One region of the Kitasatospora sp. NPDC001175 genome, then DNA from elsewhere that is predicted to be linked to it. Evidence: riboswitches for the same ligand, from Rfam matches in the RefSeq annotation. Region 1 holds a riboswitch; each other region holds the start of a gene.
What was found. Region 1 has a riboswitch for magnesium ahead of ACWDAK_RS20550 (magnesium transporter MgtE N-terminal domain-containing protein). Riboswitches for the same ligand answer to the same signal wherever they lie in the genome.
Positions count from the first base shown of each region.

Region 2: it holds a riboswitch for magnesium, as region 1 does, so the genes downstream of both, ACWDAK_RS23640 (hypothetical protein) here and ACWDAK_RS20550 (magnesium transporter MgtE N-terminal domain-containing protein) in region 1, are expected to answer to the same signal.
Region 3: it holds a riboswitch for magnesium, as region 1 does, so the genes downstream of both, ACWDAK_RS37370 (NRAMP family divalent metal transporter) here and ACWDAK_RS20550 (magnesium transporter MgtE N-terminal domain-containing protein) in region 1, are expected to answer to the same signal.

Region 1 covers NZ_JBSFJU010000027.1:20,357-30,286, forward strand. The annotation lists gene ACWDAK_RS20540 (TIGR02678 family protein) at 1-622, opposite strand, end outside; gene ACWDAK_RS20545 (TIGR02677 family protein) at 619-2,154, opposite strand; M-box (ykoK) riboswitch at 2,795-2,972, shown strand; gene ACWDAK_RS20550 (magnesium transporter MgtE N-terminal domain-containing protein) at 3,283-4,650, shown strand; gene ACWDAK_RS20555 (NRAMP family divalent metal transporter) at 4,647-5,951, shown strand; gene ACWDAK_RS20560 (arylsulfatase) at 6,067-6,741, shown strand; gene ACWDAK_RS20565 (hypothetical protein) at 7,057-7,776, opposite strand; gene ACWDAK_RS20570 (hypothetical protein) at 8,099-8,473, shown strand; gene ACWDAK_RS20575 (Uma2 family endonuclease) at 8,874-9,440, shown strand; gene ACWDAK_RS20580 (NADAR family protein) at 9,623-9,930, opposite strand, start outside.
Region 2 covers NZ_JBSFJU010000034.1:52,231-62,160, reverse strand. The annotation lists gene ACWDAK_RS23645 (N-acetylmuramoyl-L-alanine amidase) at 1-722, opposite strand, end outside; M-box (ykoK) riboswitch at 897-1,070, shown strand; gene ACWDAK_RS23640 (hypothetical protein) at 1,359-1,637, shown strand; gene ACWDAK_RS23635 (hypothetical protein) at 1,637-1,810, shown strand; gene ACWDAK_RS23630 (hypothetical protein) at 1,930-2,070, shown strand; gene ACWDAK_RS23625 (Hsp20/alpha crystallin family protein) at 2,272-2,700, shown strand; gene ACWDAK_RS23620 (hypothetical protein) at 2,783-3,370, opposite strand; gene ACWDAK_RS23615 (alkaline phosphatase family protein) at 3,367-4,878, opposite strand; gene ACWDAK_RS23610 (archease) at 5,124-5,576, shown strand; gene ACWDAK_RS23605 (CapA family protein) at 5,604-6,587, shown strand; gene ACWDAK_RS23600 (RtcB family protein) at 6,593-8,020, shown strand; gene ACWDAK_RS23595 (protein-L-isoaspartate(D-aspartate) O-methyltransferase) at 8,044-8,688, shown strand; gene ACWDAK_RS23590 (hypothetical protein) at 8,852-9,571, opposite strand; gene ACWDAK_RS23585 (NAD(P)/FAD-dependent oxidoreductase) at 9,568-9,930, opposite strand, start outside.
Region 3 covers NZ_JBSFJU010000100.1:1,161-11,090, reverse strand. The annotation lists gene ACWDAK_RS37380 (CAP domain-containing protein) at 1-362, shown strand, start outside; gene ACWDAK_RS37375 (NAD(P)/FAD-dependent oxidoreductase) at 846-2,261, shown strand; M-box (ykoK) riboswitch at 2,392-2,567, shown strand; gene ACWDAK_RS37370 (NRAMP family divalent metal transporter) at 2,904-4,553, shown strand; gene ACWDAK_RS37365 (winged helix-turn-helix domain-containing protein) at 4,678-5,076, shown strand; gene ACWDAK_RS37360 (MgtC/SapB family protein) at 5,121-5,852, shown strand; gene ACWDAK_RS37355 (hypothetical protein) at 5,969-6,487, shown strand; gene ACWDAK_RS37350 (50S ribosomal protein bL37) at 7,101-7,268, shown strand; gene kdpF (K(+)-transporting ATPase subunit F) at 7,714-7,803, shown strand; gene kdpA (potassium-transporting ATPase subunit KdpA) at 7,805-9,466, shown strand; partial or broken gene kdpB (potassium-transporting ATPase subunit KdpB) at 9,466-9,930, shown strand, end outside.

The sequences.
Region 1 (9,930 bases):
CCTCTTCGGCCGGTACGGCCAGCCGGGACGGCCCGACGGGTGCGGCGAGCAGGCGCATCAGCACCGTGGCGTCCACCCGGTAGAGCACCTTGGCGTCCGCCGAATCGACGAAGCTGTCCGTGACGCCGTCCACGGTGAGTAGCGCGCCGTGGGACTCCAGTAGCTTGATGACGTCCACGAAGGCCATGCGTTCGGGCTTGCTCGCCGTATCGAAAGGCGGCAGTGCCTCGTCGGTGGCGCAGGCCTGGACGATGCGGTCGGCGAGCAGACCGACGGTCGTCACCGGGATCGGCAGCAGCTCGGCCGCGACGACACACAGCAGGGTGTAGCGGCGGCGGTCGAACGGCGCCTTGCCCGAGCGCAGTCGGCGGGCGGGGCGGGAAGCGTCGAGGACGGTCCGGATCTTGAGCAGCCGCGCGTACCCCAGGCGCGGCTCCAGCACCAGCTGCCAGCCGCAGTGGTAGTCGAACCACTTCGTCAGCGGGTCCTGCCTGCGGCGGATCAGCTCGAAGCCGGACGGGTCGCCGCGCTCGGTGATCAGCGGTCGGCCGAGGAGCAGTCTGATGCCTCGGGCGACGTCCTCCCGCTCGGCCAGGACCAGCTGGTTGGCGAGGGTACTCATCCGCTCTCCTCTCGAACCCACGCCCGGCTGCTGCCGGGGCTGCGGATCTCCACCAGGTAGTCAGGTCCCTCCAGCCGTCCGTGAGACGTCCGCAGGACGGCTCGCCCACCGTCGGGGACTGGTCGCAGGACGATCTCGACGCGGCCGTCCAAGGTGACCGCCCGGCGCGCACCGCTGCCGTCCGGCCGTACTGCCAGCGCCCTGCCGAGGAGATCGAGCAGCCGCTCGAAGACGGCGTGGTCGAGCATGCCGAAGCCCGAGAGCCGGACAGGGCCGTCCGTGCCCAGGACGTCCCAGGCCGCTTCGAGTTCGGCCCGCTCCTTCCGGGCCCGCTCCGCGCGGGCCGCCTTGATCCCGCCGATGTCGCGCACCTTGCCCGTACGGGTGAACCGCTCGGTGCGTCCGCTGGTGCGCAGCAGGGCGGACACCCTGACCGGAGGGGCTTCGGCCCAGCCGTACGAGGAGGGCACCAACTCGGGGTCAGGATGGGCGAGGTGGGCGTGGCGAGCCGGTCCGAGGCCGAAGGCGGCCGACCACAGGCGGTGCAGGTCCTCCTCGGTGGGCGCGGCGGCGAACCAGCGAGCCAGTTCGCGGAAGTCCTGCGCGACGCTGGAGGACCGCCGACGCGACTCGGTGATCCGGTCGAGGACCTGAAGGAGCGTCACGATGGCGCGCCGCGCCACGTCGTGCAGCTGCTCCACGCGGGGTCGCGAGCCGTCTGCCGGTAGGAACCAGGCCTGCAGACCCTCCCAGCGCGCCCGGCGCCGCTCAAGCCAGTCCGGCGCGGGATCGCCGTCGGCGAGCGGCGGCAACTCGGCACCGTGAAGCGCTCGTTCGTGCAGCAGGCTCACGCCGCGCTGCTCGACCCGCTGCACGGCCGCGGCCACCGCCTGCCCGCGCTGGTCGAGGTTGAGGAGGAACTCCTGGAGGTAGGCCACCGTCGCGGCCTTGACCTCGCGGAAGGTCGCCAGGTCCGCGCCCTCGGCGCGCAGCAGGCGTTGCAGCTCGCCGTTGAACGCCTTGGTGTTCGCCAGCAGCGCCTCCAGGTGGCCCTCCAGTTCCTGCAGGGTGGTGAAGATCCGCCGGTCCGACGACGCCGGGTCGCCGAGCAGCACGTACAGCTCGTCGAGCCGATCGGTGACGGCCTCCAGCACGGCGGTCTGGAGCGCGCCCGTCGCGGCGAGCACGGACAGGGCGTGCTCCACCCCGGCGAGTGCGGCCTCGCCGCGCCGGGTCAGCGAGTACTGGAGGTTCCGGCGCTCGTACTCCTCGGCCGTGCGGTAGTTCTCCGCGTGGTTCTGGACGACGTCGAGCAGCTCCCAGGCGCGCAGCTGGCGCAGGGCGTCCTGCAGGTCGTCGTCGTGGATGGCGTCGAGCCAGCCCACCGACCGCAGGCGGGTGCGGACCTCGTCCAGCCCGAGTGCCGTCTCCAGCCGTTCGTTGGCCGCACCGAACGCCTGCAGGATCGCGCCGTAGAGCTCGGCCCTGTCCCCCGTCGTGAACCGGAACATCTCCGGCGGCACCCTGCGCAACGGCTCCCCTCCTCCCCGCCGGTCACCCCGTTTCCGGCTGGCACCACAGTACGCGGACGCACCGACAGCGCCGGCCGGGTTCTCCATGCCCGCGGCGGCCGGGGTGGGACCGCTCCCCATCACCCCAGCATCCACGGCCCGAGTATCTCAGTCCGCCCACCCTGAACAGCCACATGGGATTCCCGACCCACAACCGCCATCAGCGAGACGTACCACTCCGGTCGCTGACATCATCACCACGGGGCTTCCCACCGCCGAGTGGGAGCGGATCACCGAGGACCAGGTCGCGCGGCTGGTCCGTTTCGTGTTTGCGCGGATCCTCGACGTGGCCTCGTTCCACCGCCCGGCAACTCGGGCGCGATCTTGACCATCCTTCTTCCGTGCGCACCCTGCACTTCGCCCGCCGCCACGTCACCGCCCAGGCGGCGCTTCCCCCCTCCCGAATCGCCCGGGCCCGAACCCAGAGCCTGCGCGAGACCGCTGAACTACTCTTGCCCGTACGACGGTTGCGCGCCAACCCGCGCGTCATCGGACGCGGGATGTCCCACGGGTCCCCCGAACGCACCCGGCCCAGGGGTCAAGGTCCGGTCAAGGATTGGGCTGCGGGGCTGGTGGGCGCCTATCCTTATGGAGGTTTTAACAGGCACCTCGTTCGGTGAGGCGTCTTCACGGACACAGACCACTGATCCCATCGGTCGAGAGACACTCCGGATCAGGGCAGGTCTGTGCCCGGCTCAAGGGTTGCCCCCAAGTGGCTTCTCCGCATCTCGCGGGGACACGCCGTTAAGTGCCGGAACTCTGAAGAGTCGGGGTGCGCCGGGTACTTGTACCGGCTTCTCCTTGACGCGCCGCCGTGACGTCGGGTCGCGGCCGGGAACGGAAGGAGGCGAGATGGACAGTAGTCCGGGCCATAGTAGGCCCCTTCCCATGTCGTCCTCGTCATTCTTCCGCGGCCCAAAGCGGTCCCCCCTCCCCTGATCCGTCCCGTTCACGACGGCATCTCCGCCCGGTTCACGTCCGGGTGGGATGTGCCGCCGTGCGTGCGGCGCCGTTACGGCGGCCAGGAGGCGGCGGTGCACCCTTGGGCCTCCTGATGCCTCGTCACACCGAGGCAAGGGGGTGTTCATCGTGGCTGCCACCACTCTGTTCATGTCCGCTACGGCCCGTCTGCGCGGTCGCACGGTCGACGCCGAGCGCCGCTCCACCGCCTCACGAGCCGTCCGCACGTCGCTGGTGTCCCTGGCCGGGCTGATCGGCGGTCCGGTCGCCAACCAGGCCGGCCAGGAGGTGGGGCGCATCGTCGACGTGGTCGCCCGCCTCTACGGACCCGAGCCCTATCCGCCGGTCACCGGCCTGATCATCCGCATCGGGCGGCGACGCGCCTTCATCGCCGCCGACGCGATCGACAGGGTCCTCTCCGGGCAGGCGCGACTGCGCACCGCCCGCGTGGACCTGCGTGACTTCACCCGCCGCCCCGGCGAGGTGCTGCTCGCCCGAGACGTGATGGACCATCAGCTCGTCGACATCGACGGCATCCAGGTCACCCGCGCCGCCGATCTGTACCTGGCGCCGCTGGCCGACCGCACCGTCCTGGTCGGGGTGGACGTCTCCCTCTCCACCCTGCTGCGCCGCATCGGCCCCCGCCGCTGGCAGATCCGCCCCACCCCGGAACGCGTCCTGGACTGGCAGTCCGTCGCCCCGTTCGGCGAGCAGGCCATGCACGGGCCCGCCGAGGTGCGGCTGCGCGCGTCGCGTTCCGCGCTGCACCGCATGCGTCCGGCCGACCTCGCCGACATCCTCGAGGACCTCGGCCGACACGAACGGCAGCAGCTGCTGGACTGGCTGGAGCCGGAGCATGCCGCGGACGCGCTGGAGGAGATGGAACCGGCCGAGCTGGAGAACCTGCTCCGCGAAGCGCCGCCCGAGCACGCCGCCCGGCTGGTGGACGAGATGGAGCCGGACGAGGCCGCGGACGCCCTGCGCGACCTGCTCCCCGGCGAGCGCGAGACCCTGTTGGCACGCATGCCCGCCCCCGAGGCTGCCGAGCTGCGCACCCTGCTCACCCACCGCGAGGGCACCGCCGGCGGCGCGATGACCACCCTGCTGGTCACCGCCCGTCCCTCGCAGACGATCGCCGATGTGCGCGCGGAACTGGCCGCGCAGGCCGAGCACCGCACCGAGGTCGACGCAGTCGCCGTGCTGGACGACGATGACCGCCTGATCGGCGACATCCCGCTGTTCGACCTGGCGGTGGCCGAGGACACCGCGGTGGTCGCGGACCTGGTGGCCTGGCTCGCCCAGTTCGGCCCGCCGGTCACCGTGCGGCCCGACACCCGCCTGGCCGAGGCCGCCGACCACCTTGTCGCCGCCCGCGCCACCTCCCTGCTCGTCGTCGACCAGGACGCGCACCCACTTGGCCGGATCCTGGCCGACGACATCCTCGACGCCCTGCTGCCCGAGCGCGGGCGCCTGCACTTCCGGAGGCTTCTCAAGTGACCCGCGACCTCGACACCGTCACCGCGGCAGCCACCGCGCCGCCCGCCGTCGCAGCGCCTTCCCGCCGCAGAGGGCTGCGCCGTCTGGCCGCCGTCGCGATGGTCGCCGGCCCCGGCCTGGTGGCCGCGAACGCCGGGAACGACGCCGCCGGCATCGCCACCTACGCCTCGGCGGGCTCCCAGTTCACCTACGGGACGCTGTTCTTCATGGTGCTGGTCACCGTCGCCCTGGTGATGGTGCAGGAGATGGCGGTCCGGCTCGGCGCCCACACCGGCAAGGGTCTGGGCGCGCTGATCCGCGAGCAGTTCAGCCTCCGTCTGACCGCGCTCGCCGTCTTCTGCCTGCTGCTGGCCAACACCGGCCTGGTCGTCAGCGAGTTCGCCGGGATCGGCGCGGCGTTCGAGCTCCTCGGCGTTCCCAAGTGGGCGGTCATCCCGCCCTCCGCCGTCCTGTTGTGGTCCCTGGTGCTGTTCGGCTCGTACAAGTGGGCCGAGCGCATCTTCCTGGTCATGTCGCTGGCCTTCTTCGCCTACCCGGTCGCCATGGTCCTCGGTCACCCGAACTGGGGGCAGGTCGGCGAGCACCTCGTCGTGCCGCACATCGAGCCCAGCAAGGACTTCATCCTGCTGGCCGTCGCCCTGATCGGCACCACCGTCAGCCCCTACATGCAGTTCTACGCCGCCGCCGGTGTCGTCGACCGCGGAGCCAAGCCCGCCGACTACAAGCTGATCCGGGCCGACGCCGTCCTCGGCGCGGTGTTCGCCTGCCTGATCAGCCTGACCATCATCATCGCCACCGCTGCCGCGATCGGCGGCACCGGCCCCCTGGAGTCCGCCGCCCAGGCCGCTGAAGCCCTCAAGCCGGTCGCCGGGCCGAGCGCCGAGCTGCTGTTCGCGTTCGGACTGATCGGCGCCTCCGCGCTGGCCGGCGCCGTCGTTCCGCTCTCCGCCAGCTACGCCGTCGGCGAGGCCGCCGGCGTCGAACGCTCCGTCTCCCGCCGCTTCCGCGACGCCCCCCTGTTCCTCGGGCTGTTCACCGCCCAGATCGCCCTCGGCGCGATCGTCGCTCTCACCCCCGTCGATGTGATCCAGCTGCTGATCGGCACCCAGGTCCTGCAGGGCCTGATCAGCCCGGTCGTGCTCGTCTACCTCCTGGTCCTCACCAACCGCCGCTCCGTCCTGGGCGAGGCGGCCAACAGCCCCAGGTACCGCATCGCGGCCACCACCGTGGTCATCGGCGTGGCCGCCATGTCCACCATCCTGCTCGTCCAGACCGTCCTCGGCTGGTTCGGAGTCGGCTGAGCATCGTCCCGCCGGCACAGACCGCCTGGTGACCGAGCCCTACTGGTTCCAGCTGACCCGTCCCGGTTCACCTCCCGGCGACGGGGCCCCGACCACGGCCGATAGCATCGCGCACATGCTGGCGCTGCTCCACACATCGTCCGTCCACGTCCCGGTCTTCGACGCGCTTCGCGACCGCGACCACCCCGGCTTGCCCTTGCGGCACATCGTGTCCGAGGAGTTGCTGACGAGGGCCCGGACCGACGGGCCCGACGCCGTTGCGGGGGACATCGACAATGCGCTCGCCTCCACGGTCGCCGACGGGGCCGCTGCGGTGTTGTGCACCTGCTCGACGATCGGCGGCGTCGCGGAAACCCGTGCCGCGGCGTTGGGAGTGCCCGTGTTGCGCGTCGACCGTCCGATGGCGGCAGCCGCCGTCGCCGTTGCACCCGGCGGGGACCGGACCACCACACACATCGTCGTGATCGCCGCAGTGGCCGACACCGTGGTCCCGACAGTCGCCCTCATCGATGAGGAGGCCGCTCGATCCGACCGGTCGGTCACGGTGACGGCCGTCGTGGTCGACGGCGCTTGGGACCAGTTCGAACGAGGTGACCAGGCCGGCTATCTGACCGCGATCGCTGCCGCCGTCGAGGCCGTGGACGGCGCGGACGTCATCGTCCTCGCCCAGGCATCCATGGCAGGGGCCGCGAATCGGACCACGACCGCCGTACCGGTCCTGTCCAGCCCCGCTCCGGGACTCCGCGCCGCCGCTGCCGCCGCGTCATGCCCTGCCAGCAGAACCGAGTAGTCGACCGGCATACGTGCGCGCTTCGGTTCCGCCACCCTGCCCACCGACTGGAACGCTCACTGCCCGGAGGCCGTGACGGCGGCGGCGAACAGGGCTGGAGGTTCGCCGACGAGATCGACCCGGCGGCACACTCCACGAGTACCGACCTGCCGCTGCCGCCCGGACTTCGCGGATGAATGAATCGGCACCCGCAGTGTCAGCGGCACCGACGACGCCCCTCCGCACCACCACGCCGACTCCCGGACCCGCACGCTGCGCGCGCACCAGCGGCCGAAAGCGGCTCCGCCAGTGGCTCCCCACGCCCTGGGCAGCGCCTCAGCTCCAGTCGAAGGTCAACACTGCGAGCCGCTCGACGGGCTCGAAGAACAACAGGATTGAATCAGCGCCCGTTCCGCGGTAGTGCCAGCCCGGCACCGACGCCACGAAGCGGAACGGGTTCCCGGACGGACTGACCGGCCATGCGCTGTCGTCGTCGTACTCGATGTGGAACAGCTCGGGCCGGACCCAGTTCCCGTGAGGGTCCGCATCGCCGCCGAGTTGCTCCAACAGTGCCATGGCGTTGGGCCCAACGGACCGCAGGGACCCGTTGTCATGACGCATGAGCAGGACGCCCTCACGACGGAAGGCGTCCCGGTGCGCCAGGTAGCTGCGTCCCTCGGACTCGCAGTGCCCGTCGAGTTCCGCACGGAACCCGGGCCAGGGGTCGGGCAGCTCCTCGCGGGTCGTCGCTTGCACGAAGTAGCGCCGGTCGCCGAGCAAGCGGTAGCGGTCGTCCTCGATCGAGAACCCGAGCCAGTTGGTCTTCTGCAGGGGCGAGTGGAAGGCCTCGGTGTGGTCGCCGAGGTAGCCGCTCGCCGGTTCCAGCGGGCTGACCAGGTGGATCCAGCCGTGCCAGGCCGGGTCCACCCCGGCGAGATCGATCGAGATCAACGGGTGCAAGTGCTCTGCCAGTTCGACCTGGTCGGAAACGAACACGTCCGCGGGCTCAGGGTAGACCCGCAACTCGGTCCCGGCCGTCATGACATCTTCCCGCATTCGGAAACCTCCATCGCTCTCCCCTGGCGATCGGCCAGGCTGCCAGCACGTGTGATCGATCGAGGGAAAGTCAACCCTGCCCATCGGACACTCACGCCCATCCGCTCCCCGTCAGCCCGTCCCCACAGGTGACGGGACCACGGCGCTCATTCCCGAGATCGATTTTCGGTGTCGTTCCGGCTTCAACAGGCGTGGCCGAGTCGTAACTGCCGTGTCCCGGCTCACCGCCGCCGCCGTCGCGGAGCTCTCCACACGCCAACTCAACCGCTCACTCCTCGGCTGAAGCGGGTCAGTCGCATCAGTGTCGGGCGACAATCGTCGGGTGAATGAAGCCAGCGTGGTGCACGTTTTCCTCTCGTGGGGCCGGTTCTCCTCGTTTGAAGACATCCGCGACTACGTCGATCAGGGGCGGTCAGAGGACGGGGATGCGGAGCCATCCGTTTTCATGGGAGAGGCTGGGATTGCCGAGCTCGAACCGATGTGTGTCGAAGCCATCCACGCCCAGGACGACGGCCACCTCGCTCCGGTTGTCCCCGAGGTACTCCTTCGAGATGCCTCGTACGCTGACCAGTGGCTGCCACAAGTGGAGTCAACCGAGCTGGCCGACGCTGCGATCTGTGTCTTCGCTCCCAACGTGGTCACCAATCCGCACGGTACCTCTCTGCACTACCTCGGCCGGTTCGCCTATCGCGTCTGAGGGTCTCCCAGTGGGGGTGCAGGTCGAGATCGTCCCCGGCACCGGCCGCGCCCTCCCCGCTCACGACCCCGCGCTCGTCACCAGCCGGATCCTCACCGTTGGACCCCCGGTGCGAAGGGGCCGCGATCAGGCACGCGTCGGGCCGCCCACGGTGGCGGAGGGCGGACGGCATCCGCCGGTCGATCGTGGCCATCGCGCGGCGCGGGGCCTGCTGCCCGATCAGCACCGCGGTGTCGGCGTGCAGAGCCTCACAGATCTTCAGAAGCGACGGCACTCCCAGCGTGCCGCTCGGGGCGGCCGGATCCTGCCGTTCGGCCGCGTATGCGGCCCCGCGCACGCGGGGATGGCCCCTACGCCTTCTCGAACCGCCTACGCTGTGCCGAGGAGAGGAGACGAGTTGATGAGCACTGCCCCCGCCACGCCTGGCGACTACAGCCGTGTACCGGATCCGGAACGTGCGCTGAAGTACGCCGTACAGCACATCGCCGGTGACCGCGCCGAGATCGTCGAGGGAGTCATCACCCCCATGTCGCCGTCCTGGGCGCACGAGAACGCCACCGATCTGATCCGGGAGCAGATCGGCCCGCGCATGCGCGAACTCGGCCTACGTGCCGGCTCCGGCAACCTCGACCTGCCCGGCAGCGAGAACTGGTACATCCCCGACATGGCCGTCGTCCCCGCCGAACTCGCCAAGACCGAAGGCGCACTCCTGCCCGACCAGACGGTACTTGTAGTGGAGGTCACCTCTCCCTCCAACAGCGACACCGACCGTACCGTCAAACGCCGCCGTTACGCGCAGTACGGTGCCCCGCTCTACCTGCTGGTGGACCGACAGGAGAACTCCTGCACCCTGTTCTCCCAGCCCGCACGACTCGGCTACACCCGCGTGGAAGGCCCGCACCCGTTCGGTATTCCGGTGCGCCTGCCGGAGCCGTTCGATCTCGATCTCGACACCAGCGATTTCTGAGCACCTCCCTGATTTGGACGGCCCCGCGGACGCGGGGATGGTCCCCTTGGCGCGGGCCGGGAGTCGGTGCCCGCCTAAGCGGTGGGCCGGATCTCCGCCAGGATGCCCTCCGCCCCCTCCTCCAGTACCCGACCAGCTCTCCGACCCTCCTGGCCACGGCATTGCGATCACTACACAAGACGCTATCCGGAGCGACCGCAGCTTCCTTGGACTTCGGTGCGGAGTTGACTACGAGTGCGCATCAGGATCCGGCCGAGCATGTTCTTGCCGGTTCCGGTCCTCCCGCGTCCCCAGTAGTGGTCGGTGGTGGTGTCCTCGACGATCTCTTCGTCGGCGGTGGACAACAGGATGTCGCGGATGTCGGCATGCGTCCGGAACTTGGTCGTCACGGCACGGCGCATCACGTCGTCCTTGACACGGTCCCAGTCCCGCCGCAGCGGTTTGGACGGGTCACGGCCCAACTCGGCTGCACGCAATGGCGTGCGGGCCC
Region 2 (9,930 bases), on a different contig from region 1:
GTGCGTACGGTCCGGTACACCCGGTCCGCGAACACCCGGCCGGCCGCCGTACCCTCCGGCCCCGTGGCACTGCCCGCGCCGAACCTGGCCACCGCGCCGTACCAGGCACCCGGGTCGGCGGAGTGAGGTCCGCCGACGTCCCGCTGGTACCGGGCCAGGAGCGCCGCCCCGCCGCGGAGGTTCTGCGTGGGATCGCTCCGCAGCTGCCCGGCCGGGCGGTGGATCAACTCGGCGGCGGCGTCCAGGGTGTGCAGCGCGGGGGAGTCGACGAGTCGCCGAGCGGCAGGGGTGGCGGAGCGCTGCGGCAGCGGGCGGTCGTCACCGCGCCCCCGTGTCTCGGCTTGCGCGCGCTCGGCGGCGGCGTTCACGGCAGCCACGTCCACCTGGGTCAGCCCGAGCGGGCCGTAGTTGCCGGTGGTGCTCGGCTGCCCCCGGTGCGACTCCCAGCGGGTCTGCTGGTAGGCCAGTGCCAGCAGCAGGCGCTGCGGCACTTTGAACTCCGCTGCCGCGGCGGCGAACTGCCGCTGCAGGAGCTGGTCCGCCGGGGCGGCGGCGCCCGCCGGTGGGGCGAAGCCGGTGGCGCAGGCCGTTGCGCAGGTGGTGGCCAGGGCGACCAGGGCGGCCGACCGGCGCGAACGGCGGGCACCGGGCGGGAGCGACGGGCGACGGGTGGCCGGCGAGGTCTCGAGGGGCCGGGAGGTGGCGGTCGGGGAGCGGTGCATGCCACGGTTCTACCGCAGCTGACGGTATGTCACCCGAGTGACACTCCCGGAGTCGGCCGCAGGTGAGTGCCCGTACGCAGGTGGGGCGAGTGCCGCCAAGGGTGTTGGCGGTCAAGTTCTGGCAAAGGGTTCGGACCTGGCTCGGTGGAGGGACTATGCTCTGCGTCGTTTGAAGAGGCACCTCGTTCGGTGAGGCGTCTTCACGGACACGGCCACCGATCCCAGCTGTCGAGAGACGCCCGGGCGGGGCCGGATCCTCCCGCCCCATGGGTTGATCCCAAGTGACTTCCGGCTCGCGGGCCGGATCGCGCCGTGAAGTGCCAGAGCTCTGACGAGTCGGGGTGAACCGGCCGCCGAGGCCGGTCCGCTCCTTGCCCTGTCGACACGGCGCGGGCCCGCGCCCGGCCGGGAGGAGGCGAGGGACATGGAATGCGGTAGTCACGGCCATAGTTGCCGTTGCCCCCGCCTGTTCTCGTCCTTCCTCGGTGTGCGCTAGCCGCCCAGATGTCCTGACGGCGCGTCAGTCTGCTCGACACGTTGACCGCGGGCTCGGCAGCCTGCGGTCGCCGCCTGCCGGATTCCTGGGCCGAGGCATCTCCGGGATGCCCACCGTGCTCTTCCTGAAGGTGAGTTGACGTGTCCGTCTTCGCCGTGCTCCACCGTGCCGCACTGGCCTCCGCTGCCGCCCGCCGTGACGCCGCCGCCGGCCGTGGCCTGCGCGCCGTGCTGTCCGAGGTCGTGGATCGGCTGGCCGCGAGCCCGCTCGACCACCCCGTCCTGGGGGCCGTCGCCGCCCAGCGACCGGCCGGGCCGCCCGCCCGGTCCCGGGCCCGGCGGCGACCGGTCGCCGCCGGGCCCGCACTCGGACAGCTGATCCCGCCCACCAGGGCCAGGCAAGAGGGGAGTTCCAGATGATGACGAGGACCAGACTCCACCCGCGTACGGCGGAGGGGTCGATACTGCTCGGTGCCCTCGGCCTGCTGCTGGCCGGGGCGGTCGCGCTCGCCGCCGTCCCGGCCGGGGTTCGGGTGGCGGTCCGCGCTGCCCGCCGACGGGGTGCGCCAGGCGGGCAGCGCCCGGCCCGGTAGCGGACGGTCCGGCACCGGTCTCGCGGAGCGGGATCCGTATCCGGCGGCCTTCCGTGTCGGCCCGTGCTCATGGACCATGGGAGGAATCTGTTCCGATACGAAGCAGGAAGCGGTGGACCATGAGTGATCACGTGCATGTGCGCCTCGGCGGCGGAGTCGGGGTGAACGAGCACGGCGAGCTGGTGGAGCAGTTCCACTGCCGCTGCGGCGAGACGTGGACCAGGACGTACCGGGTCGAGGACGGGGAACCCGAGATGTGAGCCGCCCAGCGCGGCCTCCCCTCCGGTGCCCGGCGCGGCGGGCCGCACGGTGTTCCTTGCCTGAAGCGTCCGATCCGCCAGCGATGTTGGTGGATCGATGCTCTCCGTGACCGCCGCTGCCGCCGAATGCGGGGGCCTCGCAGCGAGCACACCCGCGCAGCAGGATGGAAGGAGGAATCCCGACGAGTGAGGAGGGCCGAGATGGCAGGCGAACTGCTCCACAGGCGTCCGCACTGGTGGCCTCCGTTCCCGGAGCTGTTCGAGGACTTCCCCACCGAGCTGCGTCTGATGCCCGACGAACACGTCATCCGGGTCGAGGAGACCAAGGAGGGCGGGTCCTACGTGGTCAAGGCCGAGCTTCCGGGGATCGATCCGGAGAGGAACATCGAGATCACGGTCGAGAACGGAGTGCTGACGATCCACGCCGAACGCCGTGAGGAGCAGAAGGAGAAGCACCGCACGGAGTTCCGCTACGGCTCCTTCACCCGCAGTGTCCGGTTGCCCGAGGGAGTCCAGGAGCAGGGCATCACCGCGAGCTACGACAAGGGCGTGCTGACCGTGAAGGCGCCGATCGGCCCGATCGAGAAGCCGTCCCGGCGGGTCGCGATCAGCCGCGAGACCGACGAGTGAGGACGGGCGTCGGCCGGGTGCGTCCAACCGCGCCCGGCCGCTGCCTGACCGTGTCGACACCGGACGAATTCCGACGGCGTCCTTAGTCGAGCTCGACCTCGAAGTCCCAGGTCGCCAGCGGCTTTCCGGCGGACGACCAGCTCAACGTCGAGTGGCCCGCGTCGAAGACCGCGGAAAGGGTGAAGACCGCGTCCTGAGCCGGGTTCGCGGTTGCCGACGGTCGGTCCGCGGTGAACGGCACGGCGTGGCCGAGCTCGTCGGTCAGGGCGAAGGTGGCCGGATCGAGGTCGACACTGCCGGCGGTGGCGTGCAGCCGGACCGTGATGGTGCCCTTCGATCGCTCGGGCGGAGCGCTCCCCGGTGAGGGGGCCGGCAGATCCAGATCGGGGCCGGTGGCGGTGATCCGGCCCTGGCCGGTGCCCAGGTCGAGTGCCACGGCGTCGCCCATCGCGACCAGCTGCGCGTGCCCCTGGGACGCGGTGGGCACGATCGGCGAGGCCGGCGCGCTGGGGATCGGCACCTGTCCGAGATGGCTCGCGTCGTCCTGGTTCTCCGAGCAGCCGGCCGCACCGGTGAGCGCGGCCAGCGCCAGCAGAACGCTCACGGTACGGCGGCGGCCGTGGCCGCGCCCCATGAGGGCGCGGCCACGGCCGGTGGAGCGGTTGCTCACTTGCCGGCTCCCGGCTTCAGGCTGTCCTGCGCTGCGCTCGCCCCGGTGAAGTCCGGTGCGATCTCGGCGGGTTGGTCCTGCGGCTGGCCCGAGGTGGCCGAGTAGACGCCGTTGCTGCCCAGGGCGGCGGGCTGCATGGCCCGGCCGCTGGGGTTGTTGTAGACGTCCGGGCCGAAGGGGCGCAGACCGGGGGTGCCGGCGTAGCCCAGGTGCCCGTGGCCGTCGGCGCCGCCCCGGGTGATGTGGAACAGGTCCTCCATGCTGCGCAGCCAGGAGTAGTGGTTGTAGGGCTGGTCACTGATGGTTCCGGGCTTGATGTAGCGGGATATCAGGACCGAGCCGGTGATGCCGCCGCCGGGAGTGGTGTCCTGGCCGAACGCCTGGTCGCCGGGCTGGCTGGTGTTGGGGCCCGGCAGTTCGTTGCAGCATGCCACCACGGACTGCGCGGTGTCGGTGGGGGTGTTGAGCTTGGGATCGCTGTTGCCGGTGTAGTCACCGGTGGAGTTGCCGTACAGCTTGTACGGGGGGAACGCCTCGTCGAAGGTGATGTCGATCAGGCCGCCGTCCTGGAAGGCGGGGGAGGCCATGATCTGGGGGATCCACTTCTGCAGGAACAGGTCGGACGCGTACAGGCCGCCCTGGTGGTTGTTCGGATCGCCGGATCCGTTGTCGCCCTGGCAGGTGGAGTCGTGCGCGTCGGAGCAGTTGTTCGGTGTGATCCAGGAGAACGCGGGTGTCGTCTTCTCGCTCTTGAGGTCCTGGGCCAGACCGCTGACCGCCGGGTGGCCCGCGCTGGCCGGCAGGCCGTTCAGCGGAGCGACCCTGGCGCAGTCCTTCGGGTTGTCCATCACCGAGTGGAACCAGGCGGTCGGGTTGTGCTTCGCCACGTACTGGTCCTGCGCGGTGGCGCCGCCCGGGTCCGGAACGCCGTTGCCGGACGGGTCGCCCGGGATCCCGCAGCCGTACGGGTTCTCGCGGCCCGGTGTGTTGCCCATGTCCTGCATGTACGCCTTCCAGCCGACCTGCTTCTGGTCGAGCTGGTTGAACAGCGTCTGGACCGAGCGGGGGTACACGCAGCCGGAGGTCGCGTGGACCTGGCCGTCGGCCGCGGGCGTGCCCGGGGAGACGTTCTTGTACTGGGGGCAGTCGGCCTGGGTGTCCGGTGCCGGGGCCTGCCCGCTGGCCAGGCTGATGTAGTTGTCCAGGCTGTAGTGCCCGGTGCCGTAGTACTGGCGCAGCAGTTCGCCGTACTGGGGCAGCGTCTTCCAGAGATAGCTGTTCTGGTTGAGTCCGGTGAACGAGGCTTCGTACGACTTGTTCTCCAGGACGAACAGCCAGACGTGCTTGATCTTCGGCGGGTGGAAGCTGTGAGCGCTCGCGGCGGCCTGGTCCGCCCCGCTGCTCGCCATCAGCCCTGCGGCTGCCAGTACCCCCGCACTCGAGAGCGCCGCCACCCGGTACAGGCGGCGGGCGCTCGTCCGGCTCTGCCGGATTCCCCTGAGTTTCATGAAGGACATGCTCTCGGTCCCGTCTACGCGCGTTCGACCCTGATAAGGCAAAACTTGTCTGAACAATGGCGGGAGCTTTCGCCAGGTCAGAGCAGTGACCAGGGCACGGTCGGGCGGGCTGCCGGAGCCGGCGTACCGAGCCGTGATCGAACGATCCGGCGGGCTTGCCCGCCATCGCGGCCGGGACCAGGCTGGAAGGGGCGAGGGGAGCGCCGCGAGGGGCGACGGACGGAGAGTCGCCGATGATGGACAGTCGGGAAGCCGCCGGGCGGCAGTGGCCCGGTAGCGGCCACCGGACCGTGCCGCACACGGCGGATCTGTGCGTCGAGGCCTGGTCACCGAGCATCGAGGGCTGCATCGGCGAGGCGGTGCGGGCCGTGGTGGACGGCTTCGCCGACACCTCGAAGGCCGAGGTCCTGGGCCAGCGGGAGTGCACGGTCACAGCGCAGAGCGACGAGGACCTGCTGGTGTCCGTCCTGGAGGAGGTCATCTACCGGATGGACGCCGACGGCGAGATCCCGCTCGGCGCGGAGGTCCGGCGGTCACAGGACGGCCGGAGCCTGTCGGTCCGCTTCAGCATGGCGGACGCCGGTACGGTCGTGCCGGTCGGCGCCGTGCCCAAGGCGGTCTCGCTGCACGGCCTGCACCTGCGGGGCGGCCCCGGCGGCTGGAGCTGCCGGGTGACCGTCGACGTCTGAACGGGGGGCGGAAGGCGGGCCGAGTCGATGGAGCTCACGCTGGCGCTGGCCGGTGACACGATGCTCGGCCGCGGTGTGGCCGAGGAGCTGCGCCGCTCGCCCTCGCCGGGCACGCTGCTCTCCCAGGCGGTCCGGGTCGCCCTCGCCCAGGCCGACCTGGTCGTGCTCAACCTGGAGTGCTGCGTCTCCGGCCGCGGGCACCGCTGGCCCGACCCGGGCAAGCCGTTCTTCTTCCGCGCCCCGCCCGCTGCCGCGGGCATCCTCGCCGAACTCGGTGTGGACTGCGTGACGCTGGCCAACAACCACGCCCTGGACTACGGCTTCGACGCCCTGGCGGACACCCGGACGCTGCTGGACCGGGCGGGGGTCCGCGCGGTGGGCGCCGGCGCGGACCTGGCGGCGGCCCGGGAGTTCGCGGTCCTGGAGGCCAGCGGGGCGCGGATCGCCGTGGTCGGCGTCACGGACGACCCGGAGGACTTCGCGGCCGGCGAGAACCGGCCCGGGGTCGCCTTCGCCGACCTCTACCGGAGCGTCCCCGGCTGGCTCGCCGAGCTGGTCGCCCGGGCTGCGGACGAGGCCGACGCCGTGCTGGTCACCCCGCACTGGGGACCCAACATGACCACCCGGCCGCCGGCCCATGTGCCGCCAGCCGCAAAGGAGTTGCTCGATGCGGGCGCGACGCTGGTGGCCGGGCACTCGTCGCACGTCTTCCACGGTGTGACCCACCGGATCCTCTACGACATGGGTGACTTCGTCGACGACTACGCCGTCGACCCGGTGCTGCGCAACGACCTCGGGCTGCTCTTCCTGGTGACGCTGGCCGGGCCGGACCCCGCGCACCTGGCACCCACCGGACTGGAGGCGCTGCCGCTGTTCCTGGACTACTGCCACACCAGGGTGGCCCGCGACGGCGAACGGGAGTGGATCCGCGAGCGGTTCACCAGCGCGTGCGCCGGCTTCGGCACCGAGGTGGGCGAGCGCGGCGGACGGCTGACGGTTGACTGGAGGTGAGGGACATGGAGGTCGTGCTGGTGGAGGAGGGCCCGTACCGCTTCCGGATCGAGCAGCGGGACCAGATGCGCGTGCCCGGTGTGGTGTTCGCCTCGCAGGCGCTGGTGCCGCAGGTCGCGGGGGACCGGGCGCTGGAGCAGGTGGCGAACGTCGCGACGCTGCCCGGCATCGTCCGGGCCTCGTTCGCCATGCCCGACGTGCACTGGGGTTACGGCTTCCCGATCGGCGGGGTGGCCGCGACCGACATCGCGGAGGGCGGGGTCATCTCACCGGGCGGGGTCGGCTTCGACATCTCCTGCGGCGTACGGCTGCTGGCCGCCGGGGTCGAACGGGCGGAGCTCGGCCACGACCGGCTGCAGCGGCTGATGGACATCCTCGACGTCACCATCCCGCGCGGAATGGGGCGGGGTGGCCTGTGGAAGCTCTCGGGCTCGGAAGAGATGGACGAACTGCTGGTCGGCGGCGCCCGGTACGCGGTCGAGCACGGCCACGGGGTGCCGCGCGACCTGGAGCGCTGCGAGGACTACGGAGTCCTGGACGGGGCCCTCCCGGGCCAGGTGAGCCGGCGGGCCGTCCAGCGCGGGATCGACCAGGTCGGCTCTCTGGGCTCGGGCAACCACTTCCTGGAGGTCCAGGCGGTCGACCGGATCGACGACCCGGACACCGCGGCCGTGTTCGGCCTGCGGGCGGACCAGGTGTGTGTGATGATCCACTGCGGTTCGCGGGGCCTGGGCCACCAGGTGTGCACCGACCACGTCCACGCCATGGACGAGGCGCTGCACCGCTACCGGATCTCCGTCCCGGACCGGCAGCTCGCCTGCACCCCCGTCGACTCCCCGCCCGGCCGCGACTACCTGGGCGCGATGGCGGCCGCGGCCAACTACGGCCGCGCCAACCGGCAGTTGCTCTCCGAGGCCGCCCGGCGCGCCTTCGTCACGGCGGCGGGGGTCGGACTCGACCTGGTCTACGACATCTCCCACAACATGGCCAAGCTGGAGACGCACGAGATCGACGGCGTGAGCCGGCACCTGTGCGTCCACCGCAAGGGCGCCACCCGGGCCCTGCCGCCCGGCGACACCGGCCTGCCGCCGGACCTCGCCCGGGCAGGCCAGCCGGTGCTCATCCCCGGCACCATGGGAACCGCCTCCTACGTGATGGTCGGCCTGCCGGGCAACGACGCCTTCCACTCCGCCTGTCACGGGGCCGGCCGGGTCTGGAGCCGGCACCACGCCCTGCGCATGGTCCGCGGCGAGCAGCTCCGGGGCGAACTGGAGGCCCGGGGCATCGCGGTGCGCCCGTCGTCCTGGCGCGGTCTGGCGGAGGAGGCACCCCGGGCGTACAAGGACGTCGACGAGGTCGCCGCCGCCACCGAGGGCGCCGGACTGGCCCGGATCGTCGCCCGGCTGGTCCCGCTGGGCGTCGTCAAGGGCTGACCGGGCCGCGGAGCGTGAGCGCGGTGGCAGCGGCGGACGGGGGCGGCGAGGAACTGGTACGCGCCGCGCGTGCCGTCGGCGTGCGCGACGAGAGGCTGCTGGCGGCGCTCGCCGCGATCCCGCGCACCGGGTTCGTCCCTCCCGCCCAGCTGAACGCGGCCGCGCGGGACCGGCCCGTGCCGATCCCGCACGGCCAGGTGACCACCCAGCCCTCGCTGTCGGCCCGGATGATCGAGGGACTCGCGCTCGCCGGTACCGAGCACGTGCTCGAGGTCGGTACCGGGTACGGCTTCCAGACCGCGCTGCTCGCCTACCTGGCGGCCGACGTGGTGAGCGTCGACCTGTGGCCCGACCTGGTGGCGCAGGCGCGCCGGAACCTCGACCGGCAGGGCGTGCGCAACGTCGAACTGCTCGTCGGCGACGGCAGTCTGGGAGTGCCGGAGCGCGCGCCCTTCGACGCGATCCTGGTGTCGGCCGCCTTCCCCGAGGTCCCCGCACCGCTCGTCGAACAGCTCAGGCCGGGCGGCCGTCTCGTCCAGCCGATCGGACCGGGCGGGCGGGACGACGTCATGTCCTTCCGGCGGACGGGGAAAGGGCTTGACCACGGGCGACTGCTGGCTCCGGCGTGCTTCGTCCGCCTGCACGGTGAGTACGGCTACCCGCGCTGATCCCGACGCCTCCCGGCTCCGCTGTTGCGGCCTGCGGCAGCCCTGCGATCCTGAGAGTACGTGATAGTCCGACAGGTCTCGGACGGTCAGCGCTCCGGGACGATCACCTGACGCCCGGTCCGGCTCCGCCCGCCCCGGTGGACGGCGGGCGGAGCCGCGGGTCTCAGGCGTTGAGGGTGGTGATGTTCCACCAGCGCTCGTCGTCGGGCGCCAGGGTGATCGGCACGGGCGCCGCCTTGCCGCGGTGCAGCAGGGCCGGGTAGTTGCGCTCGGGCAGCGGCCTGCTGGTCCACGGCCGGCCGTCGTGCCCGTCGTCGGGCACCGAGGGGATGCTCACCTCGAAGGCGTTCGCCAGGTCGTCCGGGGTGACGCCGTCGGGGACCTCCCGGAGGGTGAGGATCTGCTCGAAGTGCGGGCGCTTGACCAGGCGGTGGGCGATGTGGACCTCGTCGCCCGCGCCGTAGAGCAGATAGCTCAGGTGCGGTGGGAAGGGCTCCTCGCCGAACCGGCGGAAGTTCAGCACCCGCCTGATCCGCGCGGTGAAGCCGCCCGAGATGGGCTCCCAGATCCGGTCCTCGCCGTTGCCGGTCTGGGTGACCCGGTCGAGCCGGGCCGGGTACTCGGTGACCGTGCCCTCGCCGATCGGGGGCAGCACCATGTCCGCGGTGTTGCGCACCGCGTGCCAGCTGGCGGGGCGCTCCGCCTGGTCCTTGAGGTAGGTGTCGACGATGTCGGCGGGCAGGTCGTACTCGACCACGACCTGGTAGCGGTGCTCGGCCATGCCGAACATGGCCAGGTGGTAGCCGAAGACCGTGTCCCGGCCGGACAGGATGAAGGAGTGGACCGAGGGGTCCTCGTGCTCGTGGTCGTGCCGGGTGCTCATACGGGCTCCTTGCGGATGTCGCTCTGCGGGTGGGAGGCGTGCCGGCGCTGCCAGAAGAGCCGGTCGCTCCAGCGGCCCTCCTGCCGGTACACCGTGCGGTGGTTGCGCCGGTAGGCGGTGAGGATCTCGGTCACGTTGGCGCGGTACGCCGCCAGGGCGTGGCCGTCGCCGTCGAGGTGGGCGGCCAGGGCGGAGGCGCCGGCCGTTCCGGTGTAGAGGGCGGTGAGGACGCCCTGGGAGGAGATCGGGTCGAAGGCGGTGGCGGCGTCGCCGACGGCGATCCAGCCGTCGCCGGTGGGCACGTCGAGGTGGGAGGAGTGGGCGGGGGCGCGCCTGGGCAGGGCGTCGGCGGGCAGCGG
Region 3 (9,930 bases), on a different contig from region 1:
CGGCCTACACCATCACGGCAGGGCTGACCAGCAGCTCCGAGGCCCACAACCAGACGATGGCCGGCGGCTGCGGCATGTCCCACCAGTGCCCGGGCGAGGCCGAGTTGGGTGCACGGGTGACGGCCGCGGGCGTCCAGTGGAACGCCGTCGGGGAGAACATAGGCTACGGCAACGGGGTCTCCACCTCGGCCCAGGACATCGCCGCAATGGCGGTCAGTCTGACCCAGGACATGCTGAACGAGACGCCGCCGGACGACGGCCACCGCAAGAACATCCTCAGCAGCGAGTTCACCCACATCGGCATCGCCGTCTACCGGGATGCCAGTGGAACCGTCTGGCTCACCCAGGACTTCTCCAACTGACCCGTCCGTCAAGGACGTAGGCCGAGGTCGACCCGCCCCCCCGGGGGGCGGGTCGGGCGCCTCCGCCTCGCGGGCGCCAGGCCCGTGGGGCGGAGCGCGCACGGCGGAACCTCGCACGGTCGGGCGGGTCGGCGGTCGCCGGCCCCTCGGCGACGACCCCGATAGCCAAGTGGGGATATTTCCTCAAATATTTGTCGATGTACCGTCATTTCAGTGCGAGGGGGTGGTTAGCGGCCCGGCCCGGGTGGGCAGAATGCATCCGGTTCGTGCTCGTACGCTCCCCGCGTGCGCTGCGCGCCCACTCACGCCGTACGTCCGCCGTCCAGTACCACCGCACGCCGAGCCGCGCCGCCGCGCACTGCACCACCCCGCCGTGCGCGGGCGCCGCTTGCACCGCTCGCGCCGCGCGATCCGCACCGCACCACCCGCTGAACAGCGTGGGGCTCGACGCCGTGAGCTCCGCCGGCCGAAGGGGGAATCGAGATGCCGCTACCGGTTGGCAGAGCCGCTGTGCTGGGAGGCAGCCTGGCCGGACTGCTGCACGCCTGGGTCCTCGCCGAGGCGGGCTGGCGGGTGACCGTGGTGGAGCGCGACCGTCGGCCGGGCAAGGCCGAGTTCGCCGGGGGAGTCCCGCAGGCCCGGCAGGCGCACCTGCTGATGCCGGCCGGCCTGTACGCCATCGAGCGGCTGCTGCCGGGCACGACCGAGCTGCTCACCGGTGAGGGCGCGCAGCGCTTCGGCCTGGCCACCGACATCCGCTGGCTCACGCCGGCCGGCTGGCTGGACTCCTTCTCGCCCCGGCACACCATCGTGAGCTTCACCCGCCCGTTGATCGACTGGGCGCTGCGTCACCAGGTCCTCCTCCACCCGGGCGTCGAGGCGCGGGATGGCGTCGAGGCGGTCGGACTCGCCGTCGCCGGAACGCGGATCGCCGGAATCCGCTGCCGTGAGCGCGGAACCCGCGACCGCACCGAGTCGGTGCTGCCCGCTGAGGTGGTGGTCGACGCCACCGGCCGGACCTCCCGGGCCCCGCACTGGCTGACCGAACTCGGGCTCGGCGCACCGGAGGAGAGCGTGGTGGACGGCGGTGTCGGCTACTGCACCGGGCTGTTCCGCCGGGCCGGGGCGGACCTGGCTGGCGGCCGTGCGATGTACCTGCAGCCCAGGCCCGGCCGCAATCCCCGGTTCGGGATCCTGGTCCCGGTGGAGGGTGATCGCTGGATGGTGACGGTCGGCGGGATGCGCGGCTTCACCCCGCCCACCGATCCCGATGGATTCCTCTCCTTCGCACGGGAGTTGAGCGTCCCGGAGTTCTACGAGGTGGTCCGGGGACTGGAGCCGGTAGCCCCGATCCACGGCTTCCGTCCGCCGCCCAGCCGGCGGCGGCACTACGAGCGCCTGGCCGACCTCCCCGAGGGGCTGCTCGTGGTCGGTGACGCGGCCTGCACCTTCAATCCGATCTACGGGCAGGGCATGTCCGTGGCGGCCCGGTCCGCGCTGGTGCTGCGCGAACTGCTCCCGGCCGGCGCCCGTCCGGCACGCGGGCCGGGCGCGGCAGGAAGAACAGGTGTCGCACTCCCGGTGGACTCCCGGAGGATCCAGCGCGCGGTGTCCCGCGAGGCGGGGGCGGCCTGGCAGATGGCCTCCTCGGAGGACCTGCGCTACGAAACCACCGTCGGCGGCCGCAGGAATCCGCTGCTGAAGCTCCAGCACGCCTATATGGACCGGGTGTTGAGTGCCGCCCTGAGCCACCGGGCCGCACAGGGCGCCTTCATCGACGCCCTCTCGCTGACCGCACCGCCGAGCGGGCTCTTCACACCCGCGGTGCTCTGGCAGGCCGCCCTGCACGGCGGTTCGAGGGGCCGGCGCGCCGAATCCCGATCTCGGAGCGGGCGGTAAATCGGCTCATTGATACCGGAGTTGCGCGGGGTGGCACCGGGGTTCCCGTTCGGACCGAGAGGAACGGTCAAAATTCGGTAAATGTGTTCGGCGCGCCCTTCCGGTGGGTCTACGCTTGACGAGGTTTGAAAAGGCACCTCGTTCGGTGAGGCGTCTTCACGGACACAGGCCACTGATCCCAACCGTCGAGAGACGCTCCGGATCAGGACAGATCCTCCCGACCTAAGGGTTGATCCCAAGTGGCTTCCGACCTGCGGGCCGGATCACGCCGTGGAGTGCCAAAGCTCTGACGAGTTGGGGTGAGCCGGCCGCTGAGGCTGGTCCGCTCCTTGCCGTGTCGATACGACGCACCGCTGCGTCCCGGCCGGAAGGAGGCGAGAGACATGGATTCGAGTTGCAGTAGTCCGGGCCATAAACGGGCCCATAACCGCATGTCCTCGTTCTCCATCGGCACGCGGTAACAACCCCCTCCACGAGAATTTCTGACATACCGTCGGCTCAGTGCGGCGCCATGCCCTCATTTCCTTATGACCTCATGGCGTTATTTCGCCATGGGCTGCCGCGGTATGCCCTGGTGGCGGGGATTGCTGCTGCGCGCCGCCCGAACTCTCCCCCTGAACCGGGGGGCAAGGGAGGTTCGCCATGACCGACACCACCATGACCCCACCGACGATCCCGGCGCCGCGCGCCGCGGTCCTCGACGACGCCCACATCGGCGACATCCAGGGCGCCCTGGGCACCATCAGCCTCAGCGACACCGCGCCGCGGCAGGGCCTCTCCGCCAAGCTCAAGACGCTGCTGGCGATCGTCGGCCCCGGCCTGATCGTGATGGTCGGCGACAACGACGCCGGAGCGTTCTCCACCTACGGCAGCGCCGGCCAGAACTACGGCACCCACCTGCTGTGGACCCTGCTGCTGCTGGTTCCCGTGCTCTACGTCAACCAGGAGATGGTGCTCAGGCTGGGTGCGGTCACCGGTGTCGGCCATGCCCGCCTCATCCTCGAGCGCTTCGGCAGGTTCTGGGGCGCGTTCAGCGTGATCGATCTTTTCCTGCTCAACGCGCTGACGTTGGTGACGGAGTTCATCGGGGTCACGCTGGCGGCGGGCTACCTCGGCCTGCCGAAGGTCGCCTCGGTGGTCCTGGCCGCCGCGGTCATCATCGCCTCCGCCTTCACCGGGTCGTTCCGCCGCTTCGAGCGGATCGCGGTCGCGCTGTGCGTCGGCTCGCTGCTGCTGGTGCCGATCTACTTCATGGTCCACCCGAAGACCTCGCAGATGGCGCACGACTTCTTCGTCCCCGGCATGCCGGGCGGCGGTGGCGAGTTGGCCACCGTGATGCTGCTGATCATCAGTATCGTCGGCACCACGGTCGCCCCCTGGCAGCTCTTCTTCCAGCAGTCGTACGTCATCGACAAGCGGATCACCCCGCGCTTCATGAAGTACGAGAAGGTCGACCTGTGGATCGGCATCGTCATCGTGGTCGTCGGCGCCGCGGCGATGATGGGCTTCACCGCCGCCGCGTTCGCCGGCACCGACGGCGCCGGCCAGTTCACCGACGCGGCGGGCGTGGCCAAGGGACTGGAGGAGCACGCGGGCAAGCTGGTCGCCGTGCTGTTCGCGATCGCCCTGCTGGACGCCTCGATCATCGGCGCCTTCGCGGTCTCCCTCTCCACGGCCTACGCCATCGGCGACGTCTTCGGCATCAAGCACTCGCTGCACCGCGGGGTCGGCGGCGCCAAGGGCTTCTACGCCGTCTACGCGGGTCTGGTCGCGGCCGCCGCCGTCATCGTCCTGGTCGCGAGCGACGGCACGCTGGGCCTGCTCACCCAGGGCGTCCAGGTCCTGGCCGGTGTGCTGCTGCCCTCCGCCTCGGTCTTCCTGCTGCTGCTGTGCAACGACAAGGAGGCCCTGGGCCCCTGGGTGAACGGTCCCAGGACCAACGCCTTCACCTCCGCCGTGATCGGCGTCCTGGTCACCCTGTCCGTCATCCTGACCGCCTCCGTCCTGTGGCCGGACATCAGCTCCGGGGCGATCCTCGACATCATGGCCGGCTGCGGTGTCCTCGGGGTGCTGGCCGCCGGGTACTCCTTCACCCGCCGGCGCACCGCCACCAAGGAGGATGAGATCGACCGCACCGGGCGCGAGAACTGGCGGATGCCCCCGCTGGAGACCCTGGCCAAGCCGAAGGTCTCCACCGCGTACAAGATCGGCATGGGCGCGCTGCGCACCTACCTGCTGGTCGCGATGATCCTGGTCGTCGTGAAGCTCATCGAGGTGGCCCTCTCCCGCTGACCCCGGCGGTGACGGCCGGCCGCGCCTGGAGGCCACCCGGCGTCCGGCCGGCTGAGCCGTCCGCCGACCGCCCCGGGGCCGAGCTTCGATCCGAACCCGTACTCGTACCGCCAAGGAGGCCGACATGGTCGTGCGCTACCCACGGCTGAACGTCATCTTCTCGGACCACCACACCACACGCCACCAACCCGCGCCGCCCGCCGCCCACGGGCAGCCCGCGCACTCCCCGCTGGTGGTCGACCAGGCGCTCCGGACCGCCACCGTCGAAGGGCGCTGCCTGGAGCTGACCTACCTGGAGTTCGAACTCCTCGCGCACCTGGTGGCGAACCCGCTGCGGGTGCACTCGCGCGGCCAGCTGATGGAAGCCGTCTGGGAGCGGCCCGACAACGGCGACACGCGCACCATCAGCACCCACATCGCCCGGCTGCGCCGCAAGCTCGGTCCGGGCCACCGCGCCAGCATCGCCACCGTCCGCCAGGTCGGGTACAAGTACGACCCGAGTCTGGCGGTCGTGGCGGCCTGACGCTTAGTCAACTGCGTTCATTAGCCGATGAGGAGGTGTCATCGATGCACACCCTGGCCATGACCGACTTCGTTCTCCGGCTGGCCACAGGTGTCGCCTGCGGCGCGCTCATCGGCGTCGAACGCCAGTGGCGGGCTCGGATGGCGGGCCTGCGCACCAATGCGCTGGTCGCCGCCGGTGCGACCCTGTTCGTGCTGTACAGCGAGGCCGTCGGCGACAGCGGCAGCCCGACCAGGGTCGCCTCCTACGTCGTCTCCGGCATCGGCTTCCTCGGCGGTGGCGTCATCCTGCGCGACGGCGCGGGGGTGCGCGGACTCAACACGGCCGCCACCCTGTGGTGTTCGGCCGCCGTCGGCGTGCTCGCCGCCTCCGGGCGGTACGACCTGGCGGTCCTCGGGTCGCTGGCCGTGCTCGGGGTGCACCTGGTGCTGCGTCCGGCGGGCCGGCTGCTCGACCGGGCGCCGCTCGCCGGGACCGACCCCGACACCACCGTGCGCGCCACCGTCCACCTGGAGTGCGAGCGGAAGGCGGAGACGCAGATCCGCGCGCTGCTGCTACAGGCCTTCGCGGCCTCGGGGCTGGCGCCGATCGCGCTGCGTGCCCACCGTGAGCACGGCGAGGTCACCGCGGTACGGGCGACCGTGGCGGTCACGGGCGACGTCACCTCCGCCCTGGAACAGGTCGTCTCCCGGCTCTCGCTCGAACCCGCCGTGCGCGACCTGCACTGGCACCTGGAGGGCGGCAGCGCCGGCGCGGACGAGGAAGCCCTCGCCTGAACCCCCTCGCCCGATCCCCTCGCCGGGGTCGCCGGTCCCGGGCGGCGGTTCCGGCCCGTACCGCTGGTGACCGGGGACCGGGGACCGGTGCGAGACTTGAATGCGGAGGCACTCCCATGAGGCCGCTCATCAGCTCCCGGGCCACGCCGCCCCGAGGCAACCGCCCGCACATCCGGTACCTCCACCCCCGTACACGGGAGGGGGCGGCGGTGCTGTGCGCACTCGCCCTGCTGCTGGTCGAGGTGATCGTGCTCGGTCTGGTCCCGAGCCACGCCCGGCCGCTGATCGGCACCCTGCTGCTCGGGGCCTGGGTCATCCCGTTCGTGCTGGTCGCGGCGGTGCTGCGCGGCCGGCGCTCGGCCGCCCGAAGGGCCGGCCGCCCCACCTGGCCCGTCCCGCCGCCGGGTGGCCAGTGGTACGGCGAGGACGCTCTGGAGGGCTACCCGTCCGAGGAGGTCGCCCGCCTGCTCCCGGCCTCGGCCGATCCCGGGCAGAACCGGCTGCAGACAGCCTGGGTGCTGGCCAGCCACGGCCACGATGCCGCCTGGATCGCCCACCACCTCGACCTCCCCGCCGATCTGGCCCACCTCCTCGCCGACACCGCCGCCCACCGGGCCACGGCACACAGGGCGTGACAGGCCTGCCACCGGTCGCGGGCGTCCCCGCGCAACCGGGCGCAACAGGGGCTGAAGGGGCGTCAAGGAGCCGTCAGGGATGCGTCAGAGGGGGCGAACCGTCCTTGCCCGGACGATCCGAGGTCGACTTGAATGCGGGTATGACCTGCTCGACGCGCCACCACGACCGCCCGCCGCATCCGCGGGCGGAGGCTGCAGTCGCGGTCTTCGCCGCGGTCCGGTAGCGCTTCCTCCCCGCGAAGTCCGCTCCGGTCGCGCCGTGGGCGGGCTCCCGGTGCTGTGGCCGGGGCCCGCCCTGGTTCAGTCACCCTGCGCACCGCCGTACGCGCGGGGCGGCATGGTCCCCGAGGGCAGTGGATCACGGTGATCGGCCTCGACCCTGGGCTGTGCGCCACCGCCCTGCCGCCCCTGTACGGGCGGGTGGGCGCACCCGCCGGCGGAGGGCACGGCCGCGGTGGTCCGACTCTGCCTGCCGGAGGTAGAGTTGGTGGACGGTGAGTACCACGAGGGCGGTGGCGTCGCACCGACCGCCCTGGCCGCGCACGAGGAACGCTCCCGTCGCCGGCTGTCCGGGCTCGCCGACCGGTTGGTGAGCGGCGTCTGAGAGTCCGCCATGCCTGACGGCGCGTCAGGAAGCCTCCATCATCGCGGAATGCCGTCGCGCGTTCGCCATCTCCCGTTGCAGAACGCCGGAAGGGGAACTGGCATGTCCAAGCGCGCCCGGAAGCAGAAGGCCCGTAAGAAGAAGAGGGCGAACCACGGCCGCCGTCCCAATCAGTAGGCCCGATCAGTAGGTTCGGTCAGCAGGCCGCCACCGCGGTAGGTCCTCGCTCCGCTCTCGGTCATTCCACCCGGCCCCGGGAGGCCGTCCGTCCCCGCCTCGAACAGCGCGGACGGGCCGTCTCCCGGGGCCTTCGCCGTTCCCGGAGCGCGTTGCGGCACGGTCCGGCCAAGGTCAGGTCTCAGGTGTGTGAAGCACGCATCAAGGCTGCGTCAATGTTTTCGATACGCCCGTATGGACGGCGTCAGGGGCGCGCAAACGGCGCTCGGTGGCTGGTTTGCTCCTGGTGCCGGCCTCCCGCCGGCGTCGTGAGGGGCTTCCGGGGCGCCTGCGACCTCAATCCCTGAACCACTTTGGTGGAACCCATGCCCGATCTCATCTACGTCGGCGTCACGGTTGCCGTGTTCGTCGTCCTGGCCCTGATCGCGAAGGGGGTGGAGAGGCTGTGAGTGCCGAGAACATCGCAGGTCTCGTCGTCGCCGTCGCGCTGGTCGGCTACCTCGTCGTGGCGCTGATCTACCCGGAGAAGTTCTGACATGAGTTCTACGCTCGCGGGCTGGTTGCAGGCCATCGCCCTGGTCGGCGCCCTGGCCTTGTGCTACCGCCCCCTTGGCGACTACATCGCCAAGCTCCTCACCACCGCCAAGCACCTCAGAGTCGAACGCGGCCTCTACCGCGTGATCGGCGTGGACGGCGACGCCGACCAGCGCTGGCCGGTCTACCTGCGTTCGGTGCTGGCGTTCTCCGCCGTCTCGGTGCTCTTCCTCTACCTGCTCCAGCGGATCCAGGACAAGCTCCTGCTGAGCCTGGGCGACAAGGCGGTCGAGCCGCACACGGCGTTCAACACCGCCGTCTCCTTCGTCACCAACACCAACTGGCAGTCCTACGGCGGCGAGTCCACCATGGGCCACGTCGTGCAGATGGCCGGTCTGGCGGTGCAGAACTTCGTCTCGGCCGCCGTCGGCATCGCCATCGTGGCCGCGCTGATCCGGGGCTTCACCCGCAGCAAGACCGACCGCGTCGGCAACTTCTGGGTGGACCTCACCCGGATCTCGCTGCGCCTGCTGCTGCCGCTCTCGATCGTCTTCGCCGTGGTCCTGGCGGCGAACGGCGTGATCCAGAACTTCCACGGCTTCCACGACATCGCCACCCTCGGCGGCGACACCCAGTCGATCCCGGGCGGCCCGGTGGCATCCCAGGAGGTCATCAAGGAACTGGGCACCAACGGCGGCGGCTTCTTCAACGCCAACTCCGCGCACCCCTTCGAGAACCCCAACGGCTTCACCAACTGGCTGGAGATCTTCCTGCTGCTGGTGATCTCCTTCGCCCTGCCGCGCACCTTCGGCAAGATGGTCGGCGACAACCGCCAGGGCTACGCGATCGTCGCGGTGATGGGCCTGTTCTGGGTCGCCTCCGCCGCGCTGATGACCCTCGCCGAGCAGCACCACGGCGGTGCCGCGCTGCAGGCGGCCGGCGGTGCGATGGAGGGCAAGGAGCAGCGCTTCGGCATCGCGGCCTCCAGCCTGTTCGCGGCCTCCACCACGCTGACCTCCACCGGTGCGGTCGACGCGGCGCACGACTCGCTCACCCCGTTCGGCGGCGGCCTCACCATCTTCAACATGATGCTCGGCGAGATCGCCCCCGGCGGTACCGGTTCGGGTCTGTACGGCATGCTGATCCTGGCCGTCGTGGCGGTCTTCGTCGCCGGCCTGATGGTCGGCCGCACCCCCGAGTACCTGGGCAAGAAGCTCGGCGGGCGGGAGATGAAGTTCGCCTCCCTGTACATCCTCACCACCCCGGCCCTGGTGCTGATCGGCACCGGTGTCGCGATGGCGCTGCCGGGTGAGCGGGCCGGGATGCTGAACTCCGGTGCGCACGGCTTCTCCGAGGTCCTGTACGCGTTCACCTCGGCCAGCAACAACAACGGTTCGGCGTTCGGCGGTATCACCGTGAACACCGAGTGGTACGACACCGCGCTGGGTCTGGCGATGCTGTTCGGCCGCTTCCTGCCGATGATCTTCGTCCTGGCGCTGGCCGGCTCGCTCGCCCAGCAGCAGCCCGTTCCCGCCACCCCGGGCACCCTGCCCACCCACAAGCCGCTGTTCGTGGGCCTGCTGTCGGGCGTCGTCCTGATCGTCGTCGGCCTCACCTACTTCCCGGCCCTGGCTCTCGGGCCGATCGCGGAAGGTCTCCACTGATGTCGTCCACCCTTACCCCCGCTCCGGCCGATCAGGCCGACACGACCGAGGCAGCCGCCGCTCCGCACAGAGTCTCGGCCGGCCTGCTCGACCCCAAGCTGATCGTCTCCTCGCTGCCCGACGCGGTGAAGAAGCTCGACCCCCGGGTGATGGTCAAGAACCCGGTGATGTTCGTGGTCGAGGTCGGCTCGGTGGTCACCACCGTCTCCGCGATCGCCCACCCGTCGGTCTTCGCCTGGGCCATCACGGTCTGGTTGTGGCTGACCACCGTCTTCGCCAACCTGGCCGAGGCCGTCGCCGAGGGCCGCGGCAAGGCGCAGGCCGACACCCTGCGCAAAGCCAAGACCGAGAGCGTCGCCCGCCGACTGGTCAACTGGCCCGCCAGCGACCAGGAGGAGGAGGTGCCCGGCACGGCACTCCAGCTCGGTGACCACGTGGTGGTCGAGGCCGGGCAGATCATCCCG